Linked DNA regions of Massilia litorea. The protein of the gene in region 1 interacts with the protein of each later gene in a pairwise test. Links are inferred from orthologs where the notes say so. Each region holds a gene or a part of one and is shown on either strand. Other genes may lie near its edges.

Region 1 (14,255 bases):
TGGACGGCAGCAAGACGGTCCTCGCTTCGCCCGACACCAGCCGCGACGTCCTGATCGCCTATATCCGCGACGTGAAACAGCTGACCCGTGCGGCGCATGGCGCGACGCGCAGCTGGCGCTTCACGAAGGTGAAGACGGCCGGGCCGGTCGTGTTCCATTCGGCGCCCGGCATGCTCGGCCTGGCGCAGGACGCGGGGCTCGACAACCTGAGCCAGGTGCGCGCCGACGATGGCCTCGGCAAGGGGTTTGCGCTGTACGCGCTGGACCTGGCGAAATGAAAGGCGCTGCGCTGCTGCTGGCCATCGTATGCTGCGGCGCCGTGCAGGCCGCCGATGCGCAGGCTGATTACCGGCTGGGACTGAAGTATCGGAACGGTACAGGTGTAGTTGCGGACGCCGTCCGGGCGGCGCGCCTGATCGAGGCGGCTGCGCGGGCGCAGGTGCCCGCCGCGATGTTCACGCTGTCGAACATGCTGGCGGCGGGGGAGGGTGTGCAGCAGGATGACGCGGCGGCACGGCGCTGGCTGGAAGAGGCGGCCGCGCTGGGTTATCCGGCGGCCCTGCAGGAACTGGCCTTGCGCGAACCGGATCCGCGCAAGGCGGAGCTGTTGATGCGCCAGGCGGCGCATGCGCTGCAGCACCGGTAGGGTGGGCGGTCCCCCGCCCACCAAACACATGCTCAGGTCAACTGTGGGCGACCACCAGGCTTAATGCTCGCCCGAGGCCTCGATCTCGCTCGCGGCAATCGCGGCCAGGTCCATCAGCGCCTGCAATTCCGACGCGCGCAGCTTGCGCGGCTCGCGGTCGATCACGCACAGGGTGCCCATCGCCATGCCCGACGGGTCGCGCAAGGGCACGCCCGCGTAGAAGCGCATGTGCGGGTCGGCCAGCACCAGCGGGTTGTCGGTAAAGCGCCCGTCGGTCAGCGCGTCTTCCACCACGAAGGGTCCGTCCTGCAGGATCGCATGGGTGCAGAAGGCCCATTCGCGCGGCGTTTGCTGGGCGGGCAGGCCGACCCGTGCCTTGAACCACTGGCGGCGTGCCGTCAGCAGCGAGATCAGGGCGATCGGCGACTCGGTCACTTTCGAGGCCAGGCGCACGATGCGGTCGAAGCGCTCTTCCGGCAAGCTGTCCACCAGCCGGGTCGCGGCCAGCGCGGCCAGGCGCTGCGCTTCCTCTTCCGGCACCGGGAAGCCCGGGTCGGGATTCGGCAGGAATTCCGGATCGGTCGGCGTCGGCGGCAGGCGGCGCTCCAGGTTGCCGGACTGGCCGGATACCTTGTTCATCAGGGCGCGGATATGGCTCTCGCGCGTGCGGCGGTGTCCGCCCGGGGTTTTCCACGATTCGATCGCACCGCTTTCCATCCAGAGCTGGACGGTACTGGTCGCCACGCCGAGCAGGCGCGCGGCGGCGCTGGTGGTCAGGATCGGGTCCTCTTCGATTAAATTGCTGTTCATCAATATTCCTACAGTTTATGGAAGTATAGCCGATTTGATGAATCTATCTGCGGATTCGTTTCTATCGGAAAAATATGATGATCGAGACAACAATTTACGCAATTTTCATTACCAAAAAGGCACTTGCCCCTCAGGGCGCGCACCGATTTCATCAATGCAACCCTTCGCGCAGCCGCGGCCCTGCCAGATCGAAGGGCCGGTCAGCAAGCTCGCTGCCGGCACCTTGAGCACCGCTTCAGGCGGCGGCCAGCGCCAACTGTGCGCCGGCAGCGGCAGCCGAGCGTGGGCGCGACGGCGCGCCGGCCAGGTCGTCGAGCCTGAAGGCGCTGACCACCTGCGCCAGGCGCTCGGCCTGTTCCTGCATCGATTCCGCGGCGGCCGCGGCTTCCTCGACCAGGGCCGCGTTCTGCTGGGTGACGCTGTCCATGTCGACGATCGCGCTGTTGACCTGCTCGATGCCGGCGCTTTGCTCTTCGCTGGCGCTGGCGATGTCGGCCATGATGCCGGTGACGTGTTCGATGCTGCGCACGATTTCTCCCATGGTGGCGCCGGCGCGATCGACCTGGCCGGTGCCCGCGGCGACCTTGCTGACCGAATCGTCGATCAGCGCCTTGATCTCCTTCGCCGCGCCGGCCGAGCGCTGGGCCAGGTTGCGCACTTCTCCGGCGACGACCGCGAAGCCGCGGCCCTGTTCGCCGGCACGCGCCGCTTCCACGGCCGCATTCAGGGCCAGAATATTGGTCTGGAAGGCGATGCCGTCGATGACCGAAATGATGTCGACGATCTTGCGCGAAGATGCGTTGATCGAGCCCATGGTGGCCACGACTTCAGCCACCACCGCGCCGCCTTCGCCGGCGATGGCGGCGGCATTCCGGGCCAGTTTGTTTGCTTCGCGGGCGTTGTCGGCGTTCTGGCGCACGGTCGACGTCAGCTCTTCCATCGAGGACGCGGTTTCTTCCAGCGAACCGGCCTGCTGCTCGGTGCGTGCGGACAGGTCCGCGTTACCGCTGGCGATTTCATTCGAGGCCGTGGCGATCGCGCCGGTGCCGCTGCGGACGTGGCCGACGATCTCGGCCAGTGCTTTCGACATGCTGCCGAGGGCGCGCAGCAGGTCGCCGGTTTCGTCGCGCTCGGTAGCGGCGGCGCGGCTGGTGAGGTCGCCGCGTGCCACGCGCTGGGCGAAGCCGACGGCATGGCGCAGCGGCACCGTGATCGAGCGCGTGATGACCCAGGCGCAGGCGACGCCCAGCAGCAGGGCCGTCACACCGAGCGCGATCAGGATCACGCGGGTGTTCGAGTAGGACTCGAGGATCGAGGCCGCAACGGCGTCGGAGGCTTCGATCTGCATCTTGGCCAGTTTGTTCATCTCGGCCAGGAAGGCATCGCTTTGCGGGGTGAGCTGTCCGGTGTAAATCCTGTCTGCACCCTGCACATCGCCGGCGCGCTTGGCGTCCAGCAGCGCGGTGCGCGCCTTCAGGTAGGCATCGCGCGCCGTCTTCACATGGGCGAACTGGGCGCGGACCGCTTCGTTGCGCAGCGAGCTTTCGATCATGTTCTGCAGTTCCGTGGAGCGCGCCGAGACTTCCTTCATGCGCGCGCTCACGCGTTCGATCACGGCGCTGTCGTCGGTCACGTAGGCGGTTTCCAGGCTCGCCCGGTTGAGTTCGATCAGCTTGCCCCATTCGGCCACGGCGCGCTGGTTCTTCATGCTCACTTGCACGAGCCGGTTCGTCATGTCGCCCGCTTCCTGCATGCGCAGCAGGGCGGTGACGGTGACCGCCAGCAGCAATGCGAGGACGATGGCGAATCCGACGCCCAGGCGGACGCCGATCTTGAGGTTCTTCACGTTGGATTCCTGATGAATGAGCGGCGGTGGCCGCGGTTGAAGACGGAACGGTCGGGGACCGGCCGGCGCAAGTGGAGCTGGACTGCAGCTGAGCTCGGCTGTTTAGAGGGAGTATACCAGCACGGGAGCAAAAAATGATGCTATGCAGCAAAATTGCAACATGGAATAATTGTATTGATGCAATAGTGCAGGGAGGGCGGCACGCGGATGGCGCCGCCGGCAGGGCGGATCAGTGCAGTTGCTTCTTTTCTGGCTGCACCAGGATGAAGGGATGGACGACCGCCGCCCACAGCGCGATTTCGCCGGCCGCCCAGGTCTGCGCCTGCAGGTCCGAGACTTTCGCAACCTTGCCCTCATTCATCCAGCGCGCGATGTTCTCCTTGTCGTCGTGCGAGACGCGCACCGCGACGTCGATCAGGTCCAGTTCTTCGCTGACATAGATTACATTGCCCTGGGCGAAATGGCGTTCCAGGTCGCTCCATTGGATGCGGCCGGTTTCGCGGTTGATCTTGTCATGTAATTCGGTATCGTTTTCGGGCTTGGTTTTCATGCTGGTATGTATTTACTTAGATTATCTCGACGGTCGGAACGGGCGACCCCGCCCATGTTAACCGATACGCCTGGCCCCTGCGCACATTGCCCACCAGGGCAGGGCGGAAGCAGGCGAGATTGGTGCCGCCCGGATGCCGGACGCTCGGGTAGATGACGCCCATCGAGCCGAGCTCGAGCAGGGTATTCGCCAGTTCCTGGGAGGCGACGTAGCTGCGCGGATCGAGCGATCTGGCGAAGCCGCGCACGCCGCGGATGTCGTGGAAGCTGCCGTTGAAATCGGCCAGCATCGCCTGGTAGGTGACGCTGTCGTCGAAGCGGCCGATTTCCTGGTATTCGACGGTCTTGTGGAAGCTCACCTCGGCCAGCGCCGTGTCGGCCTCGAATGCGCAATACCAGGCGCCGCGCCGGCCATCGTTGAAGCGGCTGCCCTCGGGACGCGCATACGTGTATGCCGCGTTAATGATCCGAAAATTCGGGACGCCGAACACGAGTTCGTCCATGCCGATGCCGGGCAGCAGGCCCGCTTCGCCGCGCAGGCGCTCGTTGGTCGCGTTATCGAGGTCGAACAGGTCGCGCAGGGTGGCGTCGTTGTCGGCCAGGGGAGCGAGCACCGAATCCTCGAAGTCGGCAAAGCGCGAGGGGAGCAGGCGGCAGGTGTCGAACTGGCGCAGGCTCGTGAGTTTCGGAAGTACCGCCAAGATCACAGGCCCCCACGGCGTGCGTCCAGCAACTGGCGCACCGTTTGCATGGCCAGCAGGCCGCCGCCCAGCATATGGGCCAGCGGCGTGCGTCCGCCGAAGATGAGATTACTGTTGGGGAGCGTCACCCATTCGTCGGCGAGCTTGTCGCCGTACAGGATGTGCAAGGCCTTGTAGATGCCGAGCAGGTAGGAAATGCGGGTGATGCGGTCGACTTCGAGCACCCGGTCCGGGTTCTTCTTCCAGTCGTAGAAGGACGAGGGCGACAGGCCGCCAAGCAGCTCGCGCGCATCTTCGTCGCGCAGCTGCCAGGCGGCGGCCAGCTTGAAGAAACCCGTCAGCGCCGACTTCGACAGGCGCGCGCGTTCGGCGCGGGAATTGAGGTCGACCAGCACCGCGGGCTCGAAGCGGCTTCTCGGATAGGAATAGGCCAGGTTCATTGTTTCCTCCAGTTTCGGAGTATTTATACTCTGTTTTCGGAGTGCTCGCAACTGACGGTTGTCAAGGCGTGTGCGGCGTGACAGAATTGGCGCCGAGTTGTCGAAAGGAAAATTCTCGAACTTAAAGGTTAACCTATGAGGTTGCGGTCGGCGGGACTTCTTTTTTTGGTGGTGGCCTGCGTGGCGGCAGCGGCCATCGGCATGGCGCGCGGCTCGCGCATGGCGCCGGGCAATTTGCGCCAGCAGGTGGTCGAGGCCGAGCGCGGCTTCGCCGCCAGCATGGCACGGCGCGACTTCGAGGCCTTCACGGCTTACCTGTCGCGCGAGGCGGTGTTCATGAGTCCGGGCGGCGCGACGCGCGGCAAGGACGCCGTGGCCCAGGCCTGGCGCGCTAATTTCGACAAGCCGGCGGCGCCGTTTTCCTGGGAGCCGGTCGATGTCGAGGTGCTGGCCTCAGGCACGCTGGCGTTTTCCAGCGGGCCGGTGCGGGATGCGGCGGGCAAGCAGATCGGGCGTTTCAATTCGGTCTGGCGGCTGGAGGGGCCGGGGACCTGGAGGGTGGTGTTCGATCGCGGGTGCGATTGCGGGCGCTGATTTTTGCCGGCGTCGTAACGCGTGGAGTCAGGACTCCACCCTACGATTATCGCGATACGTCGGGTGGAGGGCGCCGAGCCTCCCGGCTCCACGCGTTTTTGATTAATCCGCCGTCGCCCCCGACACCTTCACCGTCTGCCCCCACTTCGCCGTCTCGCTGCGAATGAACTCCGCAAACTGCTCCGGCTTCTCGCCATGCGGCTCCGCACCTTGCTCGGCCAGCTTCTTCTTCACTTCCGGATCGGCCAGCGCCTTCAGGATCGACGCGTTCAGTTTGGCGATGACCGGCGCCGGCGTGTTTGCTGGCGCCAGGATACCGAACCAGGAGGTGGCGCTGTAGCCCGGCACGCCCGACTCGGCGATCGTCGGCACGTCCGGCAGGGCCGGCGAGCGGGTCGGCGTGGTCACGGCGATCGGGCGCAGCTTGCCGGCGCGGACGTGGCTGATCACCGAGGGCATGTTGTCGAACATGATCGCGGTCTGCCCGCCGAGCAGGTCGGTCAGGGCGGGCGCGCTGCCCTTGTACGGGATGTGCTGCATCTCGACCCCTGCCATCTGCTGGAACATCTCGCCCGACAAATGGATCGAGGTGCCGCTGCCCGAGGAAGCGAAACTCACCTTGCCCGGGTTGGCCTTGGCGTAGGCGATCAGTTCCTTGACGGTCTTGAAGGGCTGCGACGGATTCGCCACCAGCAGGTTCGGCACCAGCGCCACGCGCGTGATCGGTGCGAAGTCCTTGATCGGGTCGAAGGGCATCTTCTTGTACAGGCTCTGGTTGATGGCGTGGGTGCCGACGGTGCCCATCAGCAGGGTGTAGCCGTCGGGCGCGGCGCGCGCCACCATCTGGGCGCCGATGTTGCCGCCGGCGCCCGCGCGGTTGTCGATGATGACCGGCTGGCCCAGGTCCTTGGCCATGTACTGGCCGACCACGCGCGCCAGGATGTCGGTCGTGCCGCCGGCGGAGAACGGCACCACGATGGTCAGCGCCTTCGAGGGGAAGGCCTGGGCCTGGGCGGCGAACGGCGCCAGCGCGAGGGCGCCGGTCGCGAGCATGGACAGGGCGAGCTTGCGGCGCTTCGGTACGAGAGTGTGCATGGTGGGTCTCCGGGATGTTGTTGTGTTGGAAAGGACTGCGAATTCAGATCGGTGCGACGCCGAGTGTGGTGCCGCCGCAGACATACAGCACCTGGCCGGTGACGAAGCCGTTCTCCGGCGCCAGGAAAAACAGGGCGGCGCGCGCGACGTCCTCGGGCGTGCCGAGGCGCTTGACGACGATGCTGTCGAGGATGCGCCGGGTCTGCGGCGCGCCTTCCGGATTGCTGTTCCTGAATAGTTCGGTGGCGATCGGACCCGGCGCCACGGCGTTCACGGTGATGCCGTCGCCACCGAGTTCCAGCGCCAGCGTGCGCGTCAGGCCGATCAGGCCGGCCTTGGTGGCCGAATACACGATGCGCTCGGGCTTGCCCAGCGCGGCGCGCGAGGAGATGTTGACGATGCGTCCATGGCCGCATGCGCGCAGCGCCGGCAACAGGGCCTGCACCAGGGTGATCGGGGTTTTCAGGTGCAGGCCGACGACGTCGTCGAGCTGCCTCATGGTCGCGCTGTCGATGCTGCCGGGGCGGGTGGCGCCGGCATTGTTGACGAGCGCGGTGACGGCGTAGCGGGCGGCGATGTCGCGGGCGATGGCCTCGACCTGGTCCTGTCGCGTCAGGTCGGCCTGCAGCGAGATCAGCCGTTCATGGCGCCAGTCGGGCGCCCTGATGTCGAGATTGAGGACGGTGCGGCCCTCGGCCAGCAGGGCTTCGCAGATGGCGCGGCCGATGCCGGAACTTCCGCCCGTGACCAGGGTAACTTGCTGTGCTTCGCTCATGCATGCAGCTCCTCGAACCAGCCGGGCCACATGACCCGGCACGGGTCGATATTAGCATGTTGATAGCGGTTGATGAGCGGCGCCGCGGATGTGCGTCCATACCAAACGCGTGGGCTCGAGAGCCCACCCTACGGCGCACCGGCAAGCCGCAAGGCCTGCAAATGGCCCGCGGCCTCACACCGGCTCGGCATGCTCCACCAGCAACTGCACCTTGGTCACCCCGTTGTACTCGTTGGCATCGAGCCGGAAAGCGACGCGCGCGCGCTCGCCGAGGCCGTCGGTGCGGCCGAACCAGATGGCGTCGTAGCGGCGCCCGTTCCGTTCCAGCAGGAGTTTCAGGTGCTTTTCCTTCAGGATGCGCTGGCTCAGCACGCGGAATTCGTCGCAGAACACCGGCGGCGCGAAGCCCTGGCCCCAGACCTGGCCATCGCACAGCTCGATGAAGGCGGTCGAATAGAACTCGTCCTCGAGCGGGCCGTCGGTCTCGACCACGCGCTCGAGCTGGGCCTGGGTCAGCCAGGCACGCCCGACCGCCTCGAAGGCCTGCTGGAAGGCGTCGAAGGATTCCGCCCTGATCGTCAGGCCGGCCGCCATCGCGTGGCCGCCGAATTTCTCGATCAGGCCGGGCACGCGCTTGGACACCAGGTCGAGCGCGTCGCGCATGTGAAAGCCGGGGATCGAGCGCCCCGAGCCCTTGATCAGTCCCGGCCCGCCGGGCGCGAAGGTGATCGTCGGGCGGAAGAATTTCTCCTTCAGGCGCGAGGCGACGATGCCGATCACTCCCTGGTGCCAGCTTTCGTCGAAGACGGCAATGGTGCTCGAGTCGCTCGGCTCGAAGGCATCCAGGTGCAGCAGGGCCGTGTCCTGCATCTCGGCCTCGATCTCGCGCCGCTTCAGGTTGATTTCGTTGAGCTGCTGGGCGATCGCCCAGGCGCGGCCCTCGTCGTCGGTGGTCAGGCACTCGATCCCGAGCGCCATGTCTTCCAGGCGGCCGGCCGCGTTCAGGCGCGGGCCGACGGCAAAGCCCAGGTCGAAGGGAGAAGCGCAGCGCGCCTCGCGCCCGGCGACGCGGAACAGCGCCGCCACGCCGGCGTGCATGCGCCCGGCGCGCATGCGCTTGATGCCCTGCGCGACCAGGATGCGGTTGTTGGCGTCGAGTTTCACGACGTCGGCCACGGTGCCGAGGGCTACCAGGTCGAGCAGGTTGTCCAGCTTGGGCTGGCTCTGGGCGTCGAACACGCCGCGCCGGCGCAGTTCCGCGCGCAGGGCCAGCAGCACATAGAACACCACGCCGACCCCGGCCAGGTGCTTGCTCGGGAAGCCGCACTCGGGCTGGTTCGGGTTGACGATGACGCGCGCCGGCGGCAGGGCGTCGCCCGGCAGGTGGTGGTCGGTGACGACCACCTCGATGCCGCGCCGGTTCGCCTCCAGCACCCCGTCGACGCTGGCGATGCCGTTGTCGACGGTGACGATGATGTCGGGCGCCTTTTCGCGCGCCGTCAGCTCGACGATTTCCGGCGTCAGGCCATAGCCGTGCACCACGCGGTCGGGCACGATGTAGTCGACGTTCGCGCCCATCGCGCGCAGGCCGCGCAGGGCGGTGGCGCAGGCGGTGGCGCCGTCGCAGTCGTAGTCGGCGACGATCGTCATCTTTTTATTCGCGGCGATCGCGTCGGCCAGGAACACGGCCGCGGCGTCGATGTGTTTCAGGCCGCTCGGTGGCACGAGGGCCGTCAGTTCGCAGGACAGTTCACGCACGTCCAGCAGGCCGCGCGCGGCATAAATGCGGGCCAGGACAGGGTGCACGCCGCCCTGGCGCAGCATTTCGGACTGGCGGAACGGGCAGGGGCGGGTGGCGATACGGGTTTTCAAAGCAGTCGATCCAGGGTAGGGCGGCGCCAGAACTTGCGTTGCGCCAGGGCGGTGGTGGTGAACTCGGCATGCGCGTCGCGGTGGCTCAGCACCAGTCTTACTTCGCGTACGCGGCCTTTGGTCAATGCGTCCAAGATGGGTGCGAACAGCGCCGCTTCAAGCTGCTGCAGCTGGGCGACCCAGCCGCCCCAGTCGGCGCCGACCGCGTAGGGAGCCGCGCTGCCGCAGTAGAGGATGGTGTCGCCGTCCAGGCGCGTGCCGAAGTCCGGCAGGGCATCGGGCTGCGCGCCGGCCAGCGCCTGCACCGCGCCGCCCGCGTCGAAAGTCTTCAAGGTCGGTGCATCCGGCGCAGGCAGCGTCCCGGCTTCGGCCGCGCCCCATGCCCAGAAGGCGTTCACCGGCGGCAGGCGCCGCGCCTCGCGCGCCGCGTTCACCGGATGCGTATGCCACAGGATCTGCACTTCGTTCTGCAGGCGCCGGAAGGCCGCGGCGCTTCTGCCTTCCGGCATCCAGTCCGTCAGGTCCATGCCGAGCGCCGCGTCGGGCGTGGCGGTGTCGAGCCCGGCCCAGTCGTCGGCGCGCATGAACCAGGTCCCGGCGTCGCCATACACGAGGGCATGGCCGGCCTCTTCGAAATAGGGCCGGGCCGTCTCGAACAGCGCGCGGCTCTCCGGCTCCGTCAAGCCGAGATTGCGCAGGTCGCCCATCATCAGGTGGGTGCGCGCGATCTCGATATGGATGGGGTTGACGATGAACCAGGTGCCGCCCAGGGGCTCGATACCGGCTTCGACGCCGGCCGCGCGCATCGCCGCCGCCGCAAAGGCGGGCCGGCCTCCGTTCGCCAGGCCGAGCTCCCGCGCCAGCCACTGCTCGTGCGGCAGGGCGCGCACCGCGTCGTTGGCCGGCAGGCGCGCATGGCTGCTGGTGCGCGACAGCAGCGCCGACAGGGCCGGCGCCTGCAGGGCGCCCACCAGGTCGGGGGCGAATTCGGGAATCGGGAGGGCGAAGGGCAGGACGAGCGTAATCTGGGACATCCCGTGATTGTAGGCCAAATGGGCTGTCGGGGCGTAATTGATCGCCCTTCCGGAAGGCCGGGGCGTGCTCTCCAGGCCACACCGCTTGTGCGGGTCGAAATACGGCTCGCCGGTCGCTTGAGGCATCATCTCGGGTGCGCTCCAGTGCGTCCTCGGTGCGGACTGACCCGTTCGACAGGTCTTGCGCGCATGAAGTTCCACGCGTGGCGTGCTGTCACGGATGAGCTTCTTGTGGCAAACTGCGGGGTCGGTTGTCAAACACTTAAATACATGAGCATCATCTACAAGCTGCCGTACGAGGCCCTGGTCGGCTTGCGCTATACGCGCGCCGGCAAGCGCAGCGGCCGCAACCGCTTCATTTCCTTCATTTCGATGATTTCCGTGGCCGGCATCGCGCTCGGCGTGGCGGCCCTGATCGTCGTGCTGTCGGTGATGAACGGCTTCCAGAAAGAAGTCACCGACCGCATGCTGTCGGTGCTGGCGCACGTCGAGGTCTACGACGTGCGCGGCGCCATGCCCGACTGGCGCGCCGTCGGGCGCGAGGCCGTGCGCAACCCCCAAGTGGCGGCCGTCGCACCGTTTGCCGACGTCCAGGGCATGCTGCTGCGCGACGGCGTGATGAAGCCGGCCCTGCTGCGCGGCATCCTGCCCGCCGAGGAAGCGAAGGTGTCGGAAGTGGCGCACCAGATGCGCCAGGGCAGCCTCGACAAACTCACGCCGGGATCGATGAACATCGTGCTCGGCAGCGCGCTGGCGAAATCCCTGGACGTGACGGTCGGCGAACGCGTGACCATGTTGCTCGGCAGCGTGGGACAGGCTGGCGGCGCTCCGGCCGCGCCGCGGACCCAGACCTTCACCGTGGTCGGCGTCTTCGAAGCCGGTCACTACGAATTCGATTCCACGCTCGCCTTTGCCTACATTGACGATGCCATCCAGGCTGCGCGCATCGAGGGGCCCGCCGGCGTGCGCCTGCGCCTGCGCGACATGCACCAGGCGCCGCGCGTGGCGGCCGAACTGCGGCGCAGCCTGGCCGGCGAACTCGTGCTGCGCGACTGGTCGCAGGTGAACAGCGTCTGGTTCGCCGCCGTGCAGTCGCAGAAGCGCATGATGTTCATCATCCTGGCGATGATCATCGCGGTCGCCGCCTTCAACCTGGTCTCGACCTTGGTGATGACGGTGAAGGACAAGCAATCCGATATCGCCATCCTGCGCACGCTGGGCGCCTCGCCGCGTTCGATCATGAAGATCTTCATCGTGCAGGGCACGCTCGTCGGCCTGCTCGGCAGCGCGCTGGGCGTGCTGCTCGGCGTGACGGTGGCGCTGAACGTGGACGTGATCGTGCCCTTCATCGAGCGCCTGTTCGGGATCCAATTCCTCTCGAAGGAGATCTACCTGATCAGCGAGATCCCGTCCGAGCTGCGCTGGCCGGACGTCTTGAGCATCGGCGGCCTGGCCGTGCTGCTGGCCTTCCTCTCGACGCTTTACCCGAGTTGGGCCGCTGCGCGCGTGAAACCGGCGCAGGCATTACGCTACGAATGAGAAGAAAAGCATGAGCATCATCCACACACTCCCGTTCGAATGGCTGGTCGGCCTGCGCTACACGCGCGCCGGCAAGGGCGGCGACGGCAACAACGGCGGCGGCTTCATTTCCTTCATCTCCCTGATCTCGGTGGCCGGCATCGCGCTCGGCGTGGCGGCGCTGATCATCGTGCTGTCGGTGATGAACGGCTTCCAGAAACAGGTCACCGACCGCATGCTGTCGGTGCTGGCGCATATCGAGGTGTTCGACGCGCGTGGCGACATGCCGCAGTGGCGCGAGTCCGCGCAGGAAGCGCTGCGCAATCCGGCCGTCCTCGGCGCCGCGCCTTTCGTGCAGAGCGACGCCTTGCTGCAGCAGGTGGATGGCGCCATGCGTCCAGCCATCATCCGCGGCATCCTTCCCGCAGCCGAACGCAATGTCTCCGAGATCGCCAACACCATGCGCCAGGGCCGGCTCGATTCGCTCACGCCCGGCAGTTTCAATATCGTCCTCGGCTACGCGCTGGCCGGCGCCCTGAACCTGCACGTGGGCGACAAGGTCACCATGCTGCTGGCGCAGGCCCAGGCCACGCCCGCCGGCCTCCTGCCGCGCATGCGCAGCTTCACCGTCTCCGGCATCTTCGAGGCAGGGCATACCGAGTTCGATTCCGGCATGGCCTTCATCAGCCTGGAGGACGCGGAGAAGATGGAACGCCTTGGCGCGCCCGCCGGCCTGCGCCTGCGCATCAGGGACATGCACGCCGCGCCGCAGGTGGCCGACGAACTGAAAAAATCGATGTCGGGCGATCTCGTCATGCGCGACTGGTCCAAGCTCAACGCCGTCTGGTTCGGCGCCGTACAGACCGAGAAGAAGATGATGTTCATTATCCTGACGCTGATCGTGACGGTGGCCGCCTTCAATCTCGTGTCGACGCTGGTGATGACCGTGACCGACAAGCAGGCCGACATCGCGATCCTGCGCACGCTGGGTGCGTCGCCGCGTTCGATCATGAAGATCTTCATGGTGCAGGGCGCAGTCGCGGGCCTGCTCGGCACCGCGCTCGGCGTCGGCGGCGGGGTGCTGGTCGCGCTGAACATCGACGTCATCGTTCCATTCATTGAACAGTTATTGGGAGTGCAGTTCTTGTCCAAGGATATTTACCAATTCACGTCCGTGCCGTCCGACCTGCGCTGGCCGGACGTGGCACGCATCGGCGTCGTCGCCGTGTTCCTGTCGTTTGCCGCCACGCTCTACCCGAGCTGGTCGGCGTCGCGCGTGAAGCCCGCGGAGGCGCTGCGCTATGAATGATGCAACGAAGGTGATGGCCGAGGTGAAGACAGATGCGCCGGTGCTGGCCTGCCGCGGGCTGAGCAAGACTTTCAAGCAGGGCGACTACCAGGTGCAGGTGCTCGACAAGATCGATTTCGCGATCAGGCGCGGCGAACGCGTCGCCATCGTCGGCGCCTCGGGCTCGGGCAAGTCGACGCTGCTGCACCTGCTGGGCGGGCTCGATACGCCGAGCGCCGGCGCGGTGACGCTGCTGGGCGAGGACTTCGCGACCCTGTCCGAGACCCGGCGCGGCGACCTGCGCAATTCGTCGCTCGGCTTCGTCTACCAGTTCCACCACCTGCTGCCGGAATTCTCGGCGCTCGACAACGTCGCCATGCCGCTGATGATCCGGCGCGAGAAGCGCGCGCGGGCGGTCGAACAGGCCGAAGCGATTCTCGCCAGAGTCGGCCTGGCCAAGCGCGTCGTGCACCGTCCCGGCGAACTCTCCGGCGGCGAGCGCCAGCGCGTGGCGCTGGCCCGCGCCCTGGTCACGCAACCCGCCTGCGTGCTGGCCGACGAGCCTACCGGTAACCTCGACCACACGACGGCGCTCGTCATTTTCGATTTGATGCTGGAACTGTCGCGCACCCTCGGCACGGCCTTCGTCATCGTCACCCACGACATGGAACTGGCACGCCGCTGCGACCGTGCGCTGCGCCTGACCGAACACGGGCTGGTGCCGCTCGAGGACTGAGGTTCGACGATGTGGATCGACACCCACTGCCATCTCGACGCGCACGAATTCGGCGCGGACTCGCTCGCCGTGGCGGGCCGCGCCGCTGAGCAGGGGGTGTCGATGATTGTGATCCCGGCGGTGGAACGCGGTAACTTCGACGTTGTTGCTGCGCTTGCCCATGCCGCGCCGAACGCCAGTTATGCGCTCGGCATTCACCCGATCTACGTACCGCAGGCGCGCGACGAAGACCTGGCGCTGCTGCGCACTGCCGTCGAAGCGGCGCTGGGCGATCCGCGCTTCGTCGCCATCGGCGAGATCGGGCTCGACTTCTTCATCCCGATGCTGTGCGAGCCGGCGATGCGCGAGAAG
Region 2 (14,576 bases), 3.8 Mb from region 1 along the record:
GCTTCGACCTGGCGCTCGGTCTCGACGACGAAACCCAGGCTGCGCGCGTCGCCCAGCTTGGCGGCCACGGTTCCCATTGCGTAGGCGCCCGCGTACCAGAGCGGGTTGAGCACGCTCGGCTGCGAGCCGAGTTCGGCCAAGCGCTGCGCGGTCCAGGCCAGGTGGTCCTCTTCTTCACGGCCGGCCTGCTCGAACTGGGCGCGCATGCCGGCACTTTGCGCGTGGCGCGCCTGCGAATCGTAGAGCGCCTGGGCGCAGACTTCGCCGACATGGTTCACGCGCATCAGGCCGGCGCTATGGCGCTGTTCGCGCTCGTCGAGTTCGCAGTCGACGGCATGCGCCGCCGGGTTCGCGCGCGAGGCCGCCGCCACGCCGCCGACCACGCGCAGCGCCTTGTCGAAGCCGACGATCAGGTCGTCGAGTGGACTGATGAAAGGGTTGGCTCGCATAGGATGTCCTTCGTCGCGGGAAAACCACATTATATGCGCCGTGCCTGCCGCTTGCCGCGCTGCTAAACGAGCACGTCCTGCCCCGCCTTTTTTGCACTCTGGCCGCCCCTGTGCGCCGTGCGTCGCACGGGTCCGCCCGAGTCAGCCATTAGGGCATACAATGCATTCGTCAAAAAAAGCTTGGCGGAAATGAAACTGACCGCTTTGCAAAGTATTCATCTGGAGTCCGCATGGAATTACGCATCCGCAATTTGTCCAAGACCTACGCCAACGGCGTGGTGGCGCTGGACAAGGTCACGCTGAACATCCCGCCCGGGATGTTCGGCCTGCTGGGGCCGAACGGCGCCGGCAAGTCGACCCTGATGCGCATCCTCGCCACACTGCAGGAATGCGATGCCGGCTCGGTCTTCCTGGACGATATCGACGTCCTCGACGAAAAGGACGAGGTGCGCCGCATGCTCGGCTACCTGCCGCAGGATTTCGGGGTCTACCCGCGCGTCACCGCCTATGAGCTGCTCGACCATTTCGCCCAGCTGAAAGGCATCGCGAACCGCAACCGGCGGCGCGAGGTCGTCGACGGCCTGCTCCAGCAAACGAATCTGTTCGAGGTGCGCCACCAGAAGCTGGGCACCTTCTCGGGCGGCATGCGCCAGCGTTTCGGCGTGGCGCAAGCCCTGATCGGGGACCCGCAGCTGATCATCGTCGACGAGCCGACCGCCGGCCTCGATCCGCAGGAGCGGGTGCGCTTCCACAACCTGCTGTCCGACATCGGCGCCGACAAGACGGTGCTGCTGTCGACCCACATCGTCTCGGACGTGGCCGACCTGTGCGCCAACATGGCGATCATTAACAAGGGCCACGTACTGCTGTGCGGCGAACCGGCGCGCCTGATCGAGGGAATCGAAGAAAACATCTGGGCGCGCTTCGTCGACAAGGCCGACCTGCCGCTGTTCCAGAAGCAGCACACGGTGATCTCGACGCGCCTGCGCGCCGGGCGCACGCTGATCCACGTGTATGCCGAGGGCGACCCCGGCATGGGTTTCGAGGAAGCCCATGCCAGCCTGGAGGACGTCTATTTCGCCACCATCGCCGGCCGCCACAACTTCCAGGCCGGGAACTGCTGATCGATGGCAGCGCTTCTTTCCATTGCCCGGTTCGAGCTGCGCGGACGCCTCAGGCAGGTATCGACCTGGGTCTGCTTCTTCGCCTTCCTCGCCCTGGCGATATTGTGGACGGCCGCCGCCGGCGGCGTGTTCAAGGATACCGTGGTCGCCTTCGGCTCGCGCGTGCTGATCGACGGCCCGCGCCAGGTGGCCTTGTCGACCGCCTTCCTCGGCTGTACGGCCGTGGTCGTGATCGCCGCCTTCATGGGGCGCGCCGTGCAGCAGGACTTCGAGCACGGCATGCACCATTTCTTCTTCAGCGCCCCGATCCCGAAATACGCCTATGTGTTCGGGCGCTTCCTCGGCGCCTGGGCGATCCTCGCCTTCGTGTTTGCAGCGATTCCGCTCGGGTCCTGGCTCGGCAGCCTGCTGCCGGGGATCGACCCCGACCGCGTCGGCGCAGCCGGGCCGCTGACCTATGTGCTGCCCTGGCTGCTGACGCTCTTGCCCAACCTGTTCATCTTCGGGGCGATCTTCTTCGTGCTGGCGGCGCTCACGCGGCGCATGCTGCCGGTGTATGTCGCCAGCATCGTGCTGATGGTGGGCTACACGATCGCGCCCTCGATCGCGCGCGACTTCGACTATAAAACCCTGGCCGCGCTGATCGATCCCTTCGCCACCACGGCGCTGCTGCGCCTGACCGAATACTGGCCGATCGCCGAACGCAATGCGCGCCCGGTCCTGCTCGAGGGCGTGTATCTGGCCAACCGCCTGATCTGGTGCGGCTTCGGCCTGGCCGTGCTGCTGCTCGGTTACTGGCGCTTCCACCTGGTCGGTTTGCTCGAGTCGCGCAGCCTGGACCCGCGCGGCCCGGGCGAGGCGGCGCCGACCCTGTCACAGGCGGCGGTCAACACGCGCGAGCAACCGGACTTCGCCCGCCGCAGCCTGGTCGTGCTGCTGGCCAGGGAAGCGCTGCTGCACCTGCGCCAGTCGGTGGCCACGCTGCCCTTCGCGCTGATCGCCCTGGCCGGCATGGCCCTGATCGCGGTCGGCAGCTTCGACATCGGCCGCCTGCACGGCGCGCGTACCTATCCCGTGACCTGGCAGATGCTGGAACTGGTACGCGACGTGTTCTCGTGGTATATCGTGATCGTGACGGTCTTCTACGCCAGCCAGCTCGTATGGCGCGAGCGCGATGCGGGGACCAGCCAGCTGTTCGACGTGCTGCCGGTGCCGGGCTGGCTGGCGCCGCTCTCGAAGACCCTGGCGCTGGTCGCGATGCAGGCGCTGCTGCTGTTCCTGGCGATGCTCGCGGCGATGCTGTGCCAGCTGGTACGCGGCTATTTCGCGCTCGAGCCGGGCCTGTACCTGCACACCCTGTTCACGATTTTGCTGCCGCAGTACGCGCTGCTGGCGGTGCCGGCGATCGCGGTGCAGGCGTTCTGCAACCGCAAATACCTCGGCTATGCGGTGCTGGCGGCGCTCGGCGTGGCGGGCATCGCCCTGCGCGGACGCGGCCTCGACCACCTGCTGCTGCCCTACACGGGCTTCCCGCCGCTCGACTATTCGGGCATGAACGGCTACGGCTACGAGCTGCTGCGCGAACGGGTGCTGTCGCTGTACTGGGGCGGCCTGGCCCTGATCCTGCTGGTGGCCAGCGTGGTGCTGTGGCCGCGCGGCGTGAACGCCGAACTGCGCAGCCGCTGGCGCCTGGCGCGCCAGAACCTCACGCTGCCGATCCTCGGCGCCTTCGGCGCCGGCCTGCTCATCTTCGCCGGCACTGGCGCCCTGCTCTGGTACGAGCTGGACGTGGCGGGCAACTACCGCACCACACACGCCGCCGAGGCACGCCGCGCCGCCTACGAAACCCTGTACCGGCGCTACGCCCGGCTGCCGCAGCCGGCGCTCACCACGGTCGACCTGCGCGTCGACCTCCACCCGCGCAGCCGCACCCTGGCGGTGCAGGGCCACTACCAGCTGCAGAACCGCGGCGCGGCGCCGCTGCTCGACGTGATCCTGTACCAGGAGCCGGGCACCGACCTGGCGGCGCGCCTGTCGGAGCCGGCGACACTGGTCACGAGCGACCGCGAGCGCGGCTTCTTCCACTATCGGCTGGCACGCCCGCTGATGCCGGGCGCGCGCCTGGCGCTCGCGTTCGAACTCAGCGCCGCGCCGGGCGGCCTGCTCGGCATCGGCAGCGACACGCCGGTGGCCACGAACGGCAGCTTCTTCACGAACGAGGCGCTGCCGCGCATCGGCTACCAGGCCGCGGTCGAGCTGGACGACGCGCGTGACCGCCGCCGCCACGGCCTGCCGCCGCGCGTGGCGCCGGCCGCCCCGCTGCCGCAGCAGATCGCCTTCAGCGCCATCGTCGGCACCGCCGTCGACCAGGTGGCGGTGGCGCCGGGCACGCTCGAGCGCGAGTGGATCGCCAATGAGCGGCGCTACTTCCATTACCGCTCCGACGGCGCCATCCCGAACGATTATGCGATCGCCTCGGCGCGCTATGCGGTGCGCCACGAGCGCTGGCAGGACGTCGCCATCGACGCCTATTTCGCGCCCGGGCACGAGGCGAATGTCGAACGGCTGCTGCGCGGGGCCAGCGCCGCCCTCGACTACGGCACCGGCCAGTTCGGGCCCTACGGCCAGCACGACCTGCGCCTGGTCGAGACGCCGCGCCGGAGCGGCAGGCCGCACGGCTTCCCGGGCATGCTCGCCCTGCCGGAACACGGCGCCTTCATCGCGCGCACCGACAGCAAGGCGAGCGGCAAGGACGCCGGCATCGATTATCCGCTCTACACGGCTGCCTGGAGCACCGCGCACCAGTGGTGGGCGCGCCAGCCGGGCGGCGCCCTGCTGGCGGACAGCCTGGCCGAATACACGGCGCTGATGGCGGTGCGCCGCAGCGCCGGGGCGTCCGCGATGCGGCGCTACCTGCGCGAGGACCTGCACTCCTACCTGATGGGCCGTGCGCTGGCCAGCCGCGAACGGCCGCTGGCCGACTACGTGGACGAGGTCTGGTTGCGCCGCAGCAAGGGCGGAATCGCGCTCTACCTGCTGCAGGATCTGCTGGGCGAAGAGCGGGTGAACGGCGTGCTGCGCAAGCTCGCCATGCAAGCCGGCCCCACCCCCGACATGGCGGCGCTGGCGGCGGCCCTGCGCGCGGTGGCGCCGGCCGACAAGGCCTACCTGGTGCACGACCTGTTCGAGGACATCGTGCTCTACGAGAACCGCGCCGACAGCGCCAGCGCGCGCCAGCTGGCCGATGGCAGGTACGAAGTGACGCTCCACGCCAGTGCGGCCAAGGTGCGCGCCGGGGCGCCGGTCGAACAGGACCTGCCGCTGGCCGACTACATCGAATTTGGCGTCGACGACCGCGCCGGCAACCCTTTGGCGCGCGAACGGCGCAAGGTCACCGGCCATGCACAGCGCATCGTCTTCGTCGTCGCCGCCCGCCCGGGCCGCGCCGGAATCGACCCTGACCACAAGCTGATCGACAAGAAGCCCACGGATAACATGGTTGTAGTCGACAACGGGTAAAAGTCGCGATATTATCGAGACACTATTACATTGAGGTTAAAGATGTCGACCATGCTTGCCGAAGTTTGCGAAAAAATTCAGCTCCTCAATGCCGAGGAAAAGCATGAGGTGCTGCGTGTCCTGTTGCAGGACATCGACGATCTTGCCGATGCGGACGCCGACGAGGCCTGGCGCGACGAAGTCGTGCGCCGGGTAAAGGCGATCCGCAACGGCGAGGCCGCGATCCGCGCCTTGCAGGACTGGCAGGAGTGAGCCGCGCAGTGGCGAACGCCGCGCCGGCACGCCGCGACACTTATCCGAATCGGGTAACTGTATAAACAATACAGGATAATCAGCACTCAGCGACAGACGAAAAAAAACCGCGACCCGGGGGCCGCGGTTTTTTTATGCCCGCTCGCCGGGCTTACTTCCTGGCGGCGGCGCGCTTGGCAGGCGGCTTGGCAGCCGTCCCTTTCGCGGCCGCTTTCTTCGCTGCCGGCTTGGCAGCCGCTTTCGTGGCTGCTTTCGCGGCCGGCTTCTTCGCCGCCTTCACCGCGGTCGCTGCGCCCTCGCCCTCGGCGCCATCGGCCTCGGCATCGTTTGCCGCCGCCTTCGGTTTAGCGCCCGGCTTGGCCTTGCGCTCCTCGAACTCGAAGCTGATCTTGCCGTCCTTGCCCCGCGTCAGGAAGGCTTTGAAGGAACGGCGGGTACGCTGCGACACGAAGCCCGGCAGCAAATCCGTCTTGCCGTCGTTGAGCAGTTTCGCCATCTGCTCAGGGAGGATCTCCTGCTGCAGGATGATACGGCCGCTGCGGAAGTCGCAGGTCTTCGGCTTGGCTACCTGGTTTTCGCAGACATAGGCCAGGCCCATTTCGTAGACCCCGGCATTGCACTTCGGGCAGGGCCCGAGCGGGGTCTGTCCGGTGAAGTCCACGCCCTCTCCCTCTTCGCCGTCGGCCGAATCCTGGCCGAAATCGAATTCGAGCTTGAAGTTCTTGATCTCCTCGTCGCGCACGATGCGCAGGATCGCGGCGAAGGGACGGCCCATCTTCGAGCGGAAGCCCTGCAGCGGACCGATGGTGCGCTTTTCCAGCAGCTCTTCGACCTCGTTGATCTCGAACTGGCGGCTGCCCGGCGTCTTGCTCATCGAGAAGTCGCACTTGGTACAGGCGAAGCGGCGGTAGTTTTCCTTGACCACGCCGGCGCAGTTCGGGCACGGGGTTTTCAGGGTCGCGTACTCGCCCGGAATCGTGTCGTTGTCATATTCCTTGGCGCGCTTGACGATGATTTGCGTCATCTGCGCAATTTCCCGCATGAACTCTTCGCGCGAAATCTTGCCCTTCTCCATCTGCGACAGCTTGTATTCCCACTCGCCGGTTAGTTCCGGCGCGGTGAGTTCGTTCACGCCCAGGCCGCGCAGCAAGGTCATCAGCTGCGATGCCTTGGCGGTCGGGATCAGCTCGCGCCCCTCGCGGATCAGGTATTTCTCGGTCAGCAGGCCCTCGATGATGGCCGCACGCGTGGCCGGGGTGCCGAGACCCTTGCCGGCCATCGCATCGCGCAGCTCGTCCGAGTCGACCAGTTTACCGGCGCCTTCCATGGCCGACAGCAGCGTCGCTTCACTGTAGCGCGCAGGCGGCTTCGTCACCAGGCCGTTGGCAGTGATTTTGTCCGTCAGTACCTTCTCGCCCTTCGCAACCGGGACCAGCGTGGCGCCGTCCTTGTCGTCGCCCGTGGTGTCCTTGCCGTAGACGGCCAGCCAGCCCGGGTTGGTCATGACCTTGCCCTCGGTCTTGAACTGGTGGCCCGAGACTTCGGTGAAGCGGGTCGTGACCAGGAACTCGGCCGGCGGGAAGAAGACGGCCAGGAAGCGGCGCGTGACGAGGTCGTACAGCTTTTGTTCCGGCTCGGTCAGGTTCTTCGGGGCGACACCGGTCGGGATGATCGCGAAGTGATCCGAAATCTTCGTGTTGTCGAAGATGCGCTTGTTCGGCTTGACCCAGCCGTTCTTCGTCACCTGTTTGGCGAACTGGTTGTAGTTGTTCGTGTCGGCCAGCGCGTTCATCGTTTCCTTGACGGTCGCGATATAGTCTTCCGGCAGGTGGCGCGAGTCGGTACGCGGGTAGGTCAGCACCTTGTGCTTCTCGTACAGCGCCTGGGCCAGGCCCAGGGTGTTCTTGGCCGAGAAGCCGAAGCGGCCGTTCGCCTCGCGCTGCAGGCTCGTCAGGTCGAACAGGGCCGGCGCCATCGAGGTGGTCGGCTTCGATTCCTCGGTGACGACGCCCTGCTTGCCGCGGCAGGCGGCGGCGATCGAGTCGGCGGCCGTCTTGCTCCACAGGCGCTCCGGGCGCTTCTCGGGGTCGTTCTCGTCCTTCTTGAACTGCTGGTCGAGCCAGCGGCCTTCGTAGATGCCGGCGGCGCAGACGAACTCGGCGCGCACTTCCCAGTAGTCGCGCGGGACGAATTTCTTGATTTTTTCTTCGCGCTCGACCACGATCGACAGGGTCGGCGTCTGCACGCGGCCCACGGTCGTCAGGTAAAAGCCGCCCTCTTTCGAGTTGAAGGCGGTCATGGCGCGGGTGCCGTTGATGCCGATCAGCCAGTCCGCTTCCGAACGGCAGCGCGCAGCGTCGGCCAGCGGCAGCATCTCTTCGTCGCTGCGCAGCTGCTTGAAACCTTCGCGGATCGCGTTGGCCGTCATCGACTGCAGCCACAGGCGTTTCACGGGCTGCTTCGCCTTCGCGTTCTGCGCGATCAGGCGGAAGATCAGTTCACCTTCGCGGCCCGCGTCACATGCGTTGATGAGGGTGGTGACGTCCTTGCGCTTGATGAGCTTGTTCAGCACTTTCAGGCGCGACTCGGTCTTTGGAATCGGGTTCAGCGCAAAATACGGCGGAATCATCGGCAGGTGGGTAAAACTCCACTTGCCGCGCTTGACGTCGTATTCCTCGGGCACGGCTATTTCCAGCAGGTGGCCGACGGCGGACGACAGGATGTATTCGTCGTTTTCGAAATACTCATCGTGCTTGGTGAAGCCGCCCAGCGTCTTCGCGATGTCGTTCGCGACAGACGGCTTCTCGGCGATGATGAGGGTTTTGGTCATAGGGTTTCTCGTAGTACTTATATATATGGTGTATTTGGCCTGCGCATCATACATGCTTTGGCGGCCGGGCCGGGCCGCAGCATCACGGCATCGCGGCACTAATGTCTTAGTAGTAACAGTCTTGAATGAGCGGCCAATGATAAGCGCGTTATCGCGCTGTTCGCAAGTAGGCTCTGCACCTTCCTTGTGCGGCGCGCCATCGGCCGCACGCTCGTGGCGCGCTTGCAACGACCGGATTTTCGCTCGTGCCACCCGGATATCTTGTCGGTGACGGTGGGCGCCTTCCTACATTGCCTCCACCATGATTCCGATACAAGCGGCGCCGCGCCGCGCGCATGATCGGCCTGTTGGCGCCCTCACGCGCCGTATCAGGAGGATCGACCATGAGCGACAAGCACAAAGGCATGGTGAACGAGCACGGCCGCAGCGTGCGGCGCGAAAAAATGGTGCCGGTGGCGCCGGAAAGCCAGCAGGGCAAATCGCCCGGCTCCGGCGCGGGCAACCGCCAGTCGGACGTGGGTCTGGGTACGCAGGCGGGCAGGATGGGGGCAAGCGACGCCGGTTCGCGCGGCGGGCCCGGTTCGCAGACCGGCGGACGCAGCGCACGCCAGCAAGCCCAGCGCATGCAGGCCCAGGCGGAGGCCGACCGGCTCGGTACCTCGATGCAGTCGGGCGCCGGTGGACTCGAGCAGAGACAGCATGCCGGTTCGAAAGAATCCGGGACGGCGCCGGGTTCGCTGCAGTCGGGCGGCGCCGGATCGGGCGGACGTGGGGGACCGGAGCAGGCTGCGTCGGATGCCGGTGCGGGGCTGGCGGGGACGGACAAGAAGCGCTGAGCAGGGAAAGCGCACCCTGGCTGGAGCAAGCGGCCGGCCAGGGTATTTGCGTAAACAATAAAATCGCTTGCAATTGAATAGCGCGCGATCTAAACTGCGGACATGACAAGCAAATCCGCCAAGACCGACGCCCTGCTCCGCCTCGACAGCCAGCTGTGCTTCGCCCTATACTCGGCCAACCTGGCGATGACCAAGGTGTACCGGCGCCTGCTGGCCGACCTGGGCCTGACCTACCCGCAATACCTGGTGATGCTGGTGCTGTGGGAAGGCGACGGCATGACGGTCTCGAACCTGGGCGAGCGCCTGTTCCTCGACTCGGCCACGCTCACCCCGCTGCTCAAGCGCCTGCAGGCTGCAGGCCTGGTGCTGCGCGAACGCGGACTCGAGGACGAACGCCAGGTGCTGGTCAGCCTGACGGAGGAAGGACGCGCGCTGCGTACGAAAGCGCGGGCGGTGCCGGAAAACGCGTTTTGCGCGACGGGCTGCAAGCCGGAAGAATTGCAGGCGATGCGGCGCGACCTCGAGCAATTGCGCGCCAGCCTGGCGCAACACAGCTAAAGGCAGGTGTGGACGCATGCAGTGCAATAATGCGGGCATTTAGATAGCACGCGATTTAATCGACAGCGACCGATTTCGTGGTGCGGCGCTGCCCTCTCATCACCACGCTTTGGAGAAAAAGATGTCCCTCGAAAAAACCTTGTATGTCGCCCACGCAACCGCCACCGGTGGCCGTGATGGCCGTGCCGTATCGTCCGACGAGCAACTGAGCGTCGCACTGGCCACGCCGCGCGAACTCGGCGGCGCAGGCGGCGCCGGCACCAATCCGGAACAGCTGTTCGCGGCCGGCTATGCAGCTTGTTTCATCGGCGCATTGAAGTTCGTGGCGGCAAAAGAAAAAGTGGCGCTGCCGGCGGAGACGGCAATCACGGCCGACGTCGGCATCGGTCCCCTGCCGACCGGCTTCGGCATCGAAGTGACACTCAATGTCTCGGTTCCGGGCCTGGCGCGCGAGCTCGTCGAATCGCTGGTGGAGAAGGCCCACGTGGTGTGCCCGTACTCGAACGCAACGCGCGGCAACATCGATGTGACGCTGAATATTGCGTAATCAGCAGCGAAAACAAAATCAATAGCACAAACAAAAACTCCCGCAGTGCGGGAGTTTTTGTTTGTGCTTGTTCGATTAATGCAGCTGGCGCGGAATCTGTTCGTCGTCGGAGCCGAACAGGTCGTCGAAGATCAGTGCATCCGGTTCCTTGTTCTGGCTCCACATCATCATCAGCACGATGATCTTCAGCTTGCTCAGGGTAACGGGCGATTCGTCCACCGCGAGCGCACGCTCGATGACGATTTCGCGCTGCAAGGGCGTGAGCAGCTTGGCGCTTTCGAGGAACTGGATGAAACCGATCGCGGCGCTGCCGAGCTCGTTATATTCCTCGTCCACGTAGTAACGCGTGCCGGTAGAGGCGACCACGTCGGCCAGCTCTTCGCCCGCCATTTCAGTGAGACCCGTAAGCCAATCGATGGCCTCGCAGATCTCGAAGTCGTCGAAGCCGACGGCGGAGAGTTTGCGTGCCAATGCAGCCGGCTCGGGGCAGGCTTCGGGACGATAGTACGTCTCGTAGAGGTAGACCAGGATGTCGAACATAGTGACGCTACTGTAGCAGCTAAGCTCGTACAGGTACAAGCTTGCTGCGTGTGTGCGCATGCGGCGAACGGAAATCGTCGTTTTTCGGCCTTATCGGTTCATACAGGCTTGTAATTCATGTTCGAAAAAATGTCCCTGTTCAAGCATTTACCCAGGGCGAATGAAACGCTTATTGAACAAGCACGCGTTGCACTTTTCCTCCGGGAAGACGTTCGATCATGCCGGCCATTTCGAGTGCCAATAAACCCATGCTCAATTGACCGATACTGGTGCCGAGTCGTTCCAACAAGTCGTCGACAGCGAGCGCTTCGTGCCCCAGCTGCGCCAGCAAATCGGTGCAGTCCGTTTCGGTCGGCAAGGCGTTTGTTGCAGTCGTGTTTGCAGACGGCAGCGATGCAAGCGGCGACACCTGCATCGCCTCCAGCACTTCATCCACCGTTTCCACCAGCCGCGCACCATCGCGTATCAGCTTGTGGCAGCCCTTGGCCAGCGGCGCATGGATCGAGCCGGGCAAGGCGTAGACCTCGCGTCCCTGTTCGGCGGCCACGCGCGCGGTGATGAGGGAGCCCGATTGCGCCGCCGCTTCGATCACGAGCACGCCGATTGACAAGCCGCTGATGATCCGGTTGCGGCGCGGGAAATTGCCGCTGGTCGGAGGCGTGCCGAGCGCGTATTCGCTGACGATGCAGCCGTCGTTGGCAATGCGTTCGGCCAGTGCGCGATTGCGCGCCGGATAGAACAAGTCGGCGCCGGTGCCGACCACGGCAATCGTCGAACCCGCGCCGCGCAACCCGCCTTCATGCGCGGCGGCGTCGATGCCGAGTGCGAGGCCGGACACCACGCACACACCGGCGTTCGACAGTGCAGTCGCGAACGCCGCTGCATTCGCCTTTCCCTGTACGGTGGCATTGCGGCTGCCGACGATCGCCAGCGCCGGTCGCGCAAGCAGGTCGATGCGTCCTTGTATATAGAGCAGCAGGGGCGGATCGGGAATATTGGCGAGCGCCTGCGGATAGGCGGCATCGCCCAGCGCCAGCACGTGGTGCGAGGGAGTTTGCAGCCAGGCGAGCGTGGTGTCGATCAGGGCACGCGTCGTGCCTGATGGCGGCGCGCACAGGCTGCGCGCCAGGGCAGGACCGACGTGCCGGGCCAGCGCGGCGTGGCCGGCCTCGAAGATGGCGCGCGGCGAACCGAAGGCTTCCAACAGCAGGTGTGCAGTGCGCAGTCCCACCCCGCGCGCGCCGTCGAGGCGCAGCCAGTCGCTCAGTTGCGTACCGGGTTGCTCGATGCGGCTGGCGGGGATGGGGTCCGTGTCCTGCACGGTGGATTTACTCCGGTGATTTCGCCACGTCGCCGACTTCCACCGGCGCCGTCACTTGCATGATCAGGCCGTACGAAACGCGCCCGAACACTCGGAAGATGAACAGGCTGCCATACTGTTCATCGGGAAGCTTCATCTTCGCGCGGCCGATTCCGAGGAAACCCCTCTTCCCTTCCGGATCGGCCACCGTCTTCCCGAAATGATAGAGCTGCAGCACCGAGCCGACATCGAGTCCGTCAATCGAACCACGGTTGACAGTGACGACCTGGCTCTGTCCGGCATAGCTGACGCCCGCGTAAATCGACATCACGCGCGCGTCGACGGGCGACTGCGGCGCATGCGGCACATAGTTGCGCACGGCCGGCGGCGGGGCCGGCAGCAGGCGGTCGCCGACGCCCATTTCGCTCACCGAGTTCGAAACCGTCATGGTGTGCACGTCGACGCCGGGCGCGGCCGCTTTCACCAGTTTTACCGTACCGACATAGGCGGCCTCGTGCGCGAGCAGCGCGCCCGTCTGCGGATCGCGCAACGGGGCGCCCGGACGGAACACCTGGAATTCGGTTGCGCCCTGCAGATCGCCGCGCACATACACGCGGTCGCCCGTGCCCAGGTATAAATGACCCTCCTGGGAGGCGGCGATGCGCGGCGCGCCCGCCAGCGCATCCTTCTCGACGACGAGCGGCTGGGTCAGGTAAGGTTCGATCACACTGGCGGGGATGGCGTCGATGGCGCCGCGCTCCAGGCCTTCGCTGCGCACCTGCGGCGACAGGCGCAGCACGGGCGCGCCTCCGCCGTCATCGCTGCCCGGCTTCGTCAGCGACAGGCGGCCGTGCACGCGGTCGAAATACACGATCTGGCCCGGATAAATCCAGTGCGGATTGCGGATTTCCTCGCGGTTCATGCCCCAGACCTGGGGCCAGCACCAGGGATGCTCGAGGAAGGCGCCGGAAATATCCCACAGGGTATCGCCCTTGACCACGCGGTGCTGGTCGGGCGCATTCGGCTTGAAGCTGCATTCGGCAGCCTGGACGGGGCCGGCCACGACACACGCGACGAGCGCCGCGGCTACAGCGCGGGTCACGACTGTGCTAAAATTTTTCATTGAAGACGTCCGTAAAGTGCGGCATTGACAACGGAATTGCTGGCGGTGTCCATCACTCGGCCAGCCACACGGCGCAAGAGACGGCATAGATTGCACTCCGGACCGCACGGCGGATCAGGAAGAGTTGCCCAACTGAATCAAATTCTGCACACAAATCCTCGAACTAGCAAGACAAACCGCGTCCTGTTTCCCCGGCGATGTGTTGCATTCCTGCTCTGCGCCCCGCTCTGCCGACCTCCACCATTATCCTTATATAAAATTACTTAACTCCCTGATATGGCCCTCCTGAAAATCCTGCGCTATCCCGATCCACGTCTGCACAAGGTCGCCGCGCCTGTCACCGAATTCGGCGAGCGCCTGGCCAAGCTGGTGGCCGACATGGCCGAGACCATGTACGACGCCCCCGGCGTCGGCCTGGCCGCGACCCAGGTCGACGTGCACGAGCGCGTGGTCGTGATCGACACCACCGAGACGCACGACGAACTGCGCGTGTTCGTCAATCCGGAAATCATCTGGGCCAGCGAGGAAAAGCAGGTCTACGACGAAGGCTGCCTGTCGGTGCCGGGCATCTATGACGGCGTCGAGCGCCCGTCGCAGGTCAAGGTACGCGCCCAGGATGCGAAAGGCGAGTTCTTCGAGCTCGATTGCGACGGCCTGCTGGCCGTCTGCATCCAGCACGAGATGGATCACCTGATGGGCAAGGTGTTCGTGGAATACCTGTCGCCTTTGAAACGTAACCGCATCAAGGCCAAGCTGCAGAAGGAAGAGCGCGGCATGGAACGCGAGGCGGCTCTCAAAGCTGCCGGCCGCCGCTACTAAGTTGATGACGAGCGCGCGGATGAAAGTCGTCTTTGCCGGCACCCCGGAGTTTGCCGCCTGCGCCCTGCGCGCCCTGATCGATGCCGGTTTCGAGATCCCTCTCGTCCTGACCCAGCCCGACCGCCCGGCCGGGCGCGGCATGCAGTTGCAGGCATCGAGCGTAAAACAGGTCGCGCTGGAACATGGTATCGAGGTGCTGCAGCCCTTGTCGCTGCGTACCGACGCCAAAGATCCGCAGCGCGCTGAAGAGGCAGCTGCGGCCCACGCGCGTTTGCTGTCGCTCGACTACGACGTGATGGTGGTCGCGGCCTATGGCCTGATCCTGCCGCGCAGCACGCTCGACATCGCCCCCTGCATCAACATCCACGGTTCCCTGCTGCCGCGCTGGCGCGGCGCCGCGCCGATCCACCGCGCGATCGAAAGCGGAGATGTCGAGACCGGCGTGACGATCATGGGCATGGAAGAAGGCCTCGACACGGGTCCGATGATGCTGATCGAACGCGTCGCCATCGACGACGCCGACACCACCGGCACCCTGCACGACAAGCTGGCCGCGCTCGGCGCCACGATGATCGTCGAGGCGCTGCGCCTTTTGTCCCGCGGCGAACTGCCGGCCACACCGCAGCCGGAAGAAGGCGTGACCTATGCGGCCAAGATCAGCAAGGACGAAGCGAAGCTC

Evidence for each region.
Region 2: the proteins of recJ (region 1) and LPB04_RS02145 interact in binary tests that used the Escherichia coli proteins (3 or more experiments, as listed by UniProt). The link is inferred for Massilia litorea from one-to-one orthologs.

Annotation. Positions count from the first base shown.
Region 1 is NZ_CP062941.1:4,257,158-4,271,412, reverse strand. The notes cover bases 6,956-9,820. They hold recJ (single-stranded-DNA-specific exonuclease RecJ), read right to left. Parts: upstream 9,281-9,820; coding sequence 7,631-9,280; downstream 6,956-7,630. Other genes in these bases: LPB04_RS19200 (hypothetical protein), read right to left, coding at 9,325-9,820; LPB04_RS19210 (SDR family NAD(P)-dependent oxidoreductase), read right to left, coding at 6,956-7,456. Outside these bases: LPB04_RS19255 (bifunctional 2',3'-cyclic-nucleotide 2'-phosphodiesterase/3'-nucleotidase), read left to right, coding at 1-278; LPB04_RS19250 (SEL1-like repeat protein), read left to right, coding at 275-646; LPB04_RS19245 (GAF domain-containing protein), read right to left, coding at 707-1,456; LPB04_RS19240 (methyl-accepting chemotaxis protein), read right to left, coding at 1,692-3,302; LPB04_RS19235 (DUF2288 domain-containing protein), read right to left, coding at 3,532-3,852; LPB04_RS19230 (RES family NAD+ phosphorylase), read right to left, coding at 3,869-4,552; LPB04_RS19225 (antitoxin Xre-like helix-turn-helix domain-containing protein), read right to left, coding at 4,555-4,992; LPB04_RS19220 (YybH family protein), read left to right, coding at 5,128-5,586; LPB04_RS19215 (Bug family tripartite tricarboxylate transporter substrate binding protein), read right to left, coding at 5,689-6,681; more of LPB04_RS19210, read right to left, coding at 6,725-6,955; more of LPB04_RS19200, read right to left, coding at 9,821-10,362; LPB04_RS19195 (lipoprotein-releasing ABC transporter permease subunit), read left to right, coding at 10,633-11,901; LPB04_RS19190 (lipoprotein-releasing ABC transporter permease subunit), read left to right, coding at 11,912-13,189; lipoprotein-releasing ABC transporter ATP-binding protein LolD, read left to right, coding at 13,182-13,904; LPB04_RS19180 (TatD family hydrolase), read left to right, coding at 13,914-14,255. UniProt on the Escherichia coli protein: Single-stranded-DNA-specific exonuclease.
Region 2 is NZ_CP062941.1:484,485-499,060, forward strand. The notes cover bases 5,296-8,481. They hold LPB04_RS02145 (DNA topoisomerase III), read right to left. Parts: upstream 8,175-8,481; coding sequence 5,496-8,174; downstream 5,296-5,495. Other genes in these bases: LPB04_RS02140 (addiction module protein), read left to right, coding at 5,296-5,344. Outside these bases: coq7 (2-polyprenyl-3-methyl-6-methoxy-1,4-benzoquinone monooxygenase), read right to left, coding at 1-449; LPB04_RS02130 (ABC transporter ATP-binding protein), read left to right, coding at 680-1,573; LPB04_RS02135 (ABC transporter permease), read left to right, coding at 1,577-5,092; more of LPB04_RS02140, read left to right, coding at 5,144-5,295; LPB04_RS02150 (hypothetical protein), read left to right, coding at 8,558-9,010; LPB04_RS02155 (MarR family winged helix-turn-helix transcriptional regulator), read left to right, coding at 9,113-9,568; LPB04_RS02160 (organic hydroperoxide resistance protein), read left to right, coding at 9,690-10,115; LPB04_RS02165 (DUF494 family protein), read right to left, coding at 10,191-10,655; DNA-processing protein DprA, read right to left, coding at 10,825-11,976; LPB04_RS02175 (LysM peptidoglycan-binding domain-containing protein), read right to left, coding at 11,984-13,078; def (peptide deformylase), read left to right, coding at 13,355-13,897; fmt (methionyl-tRNA formyltransferase), read left to right, coding at 13,917-14,576.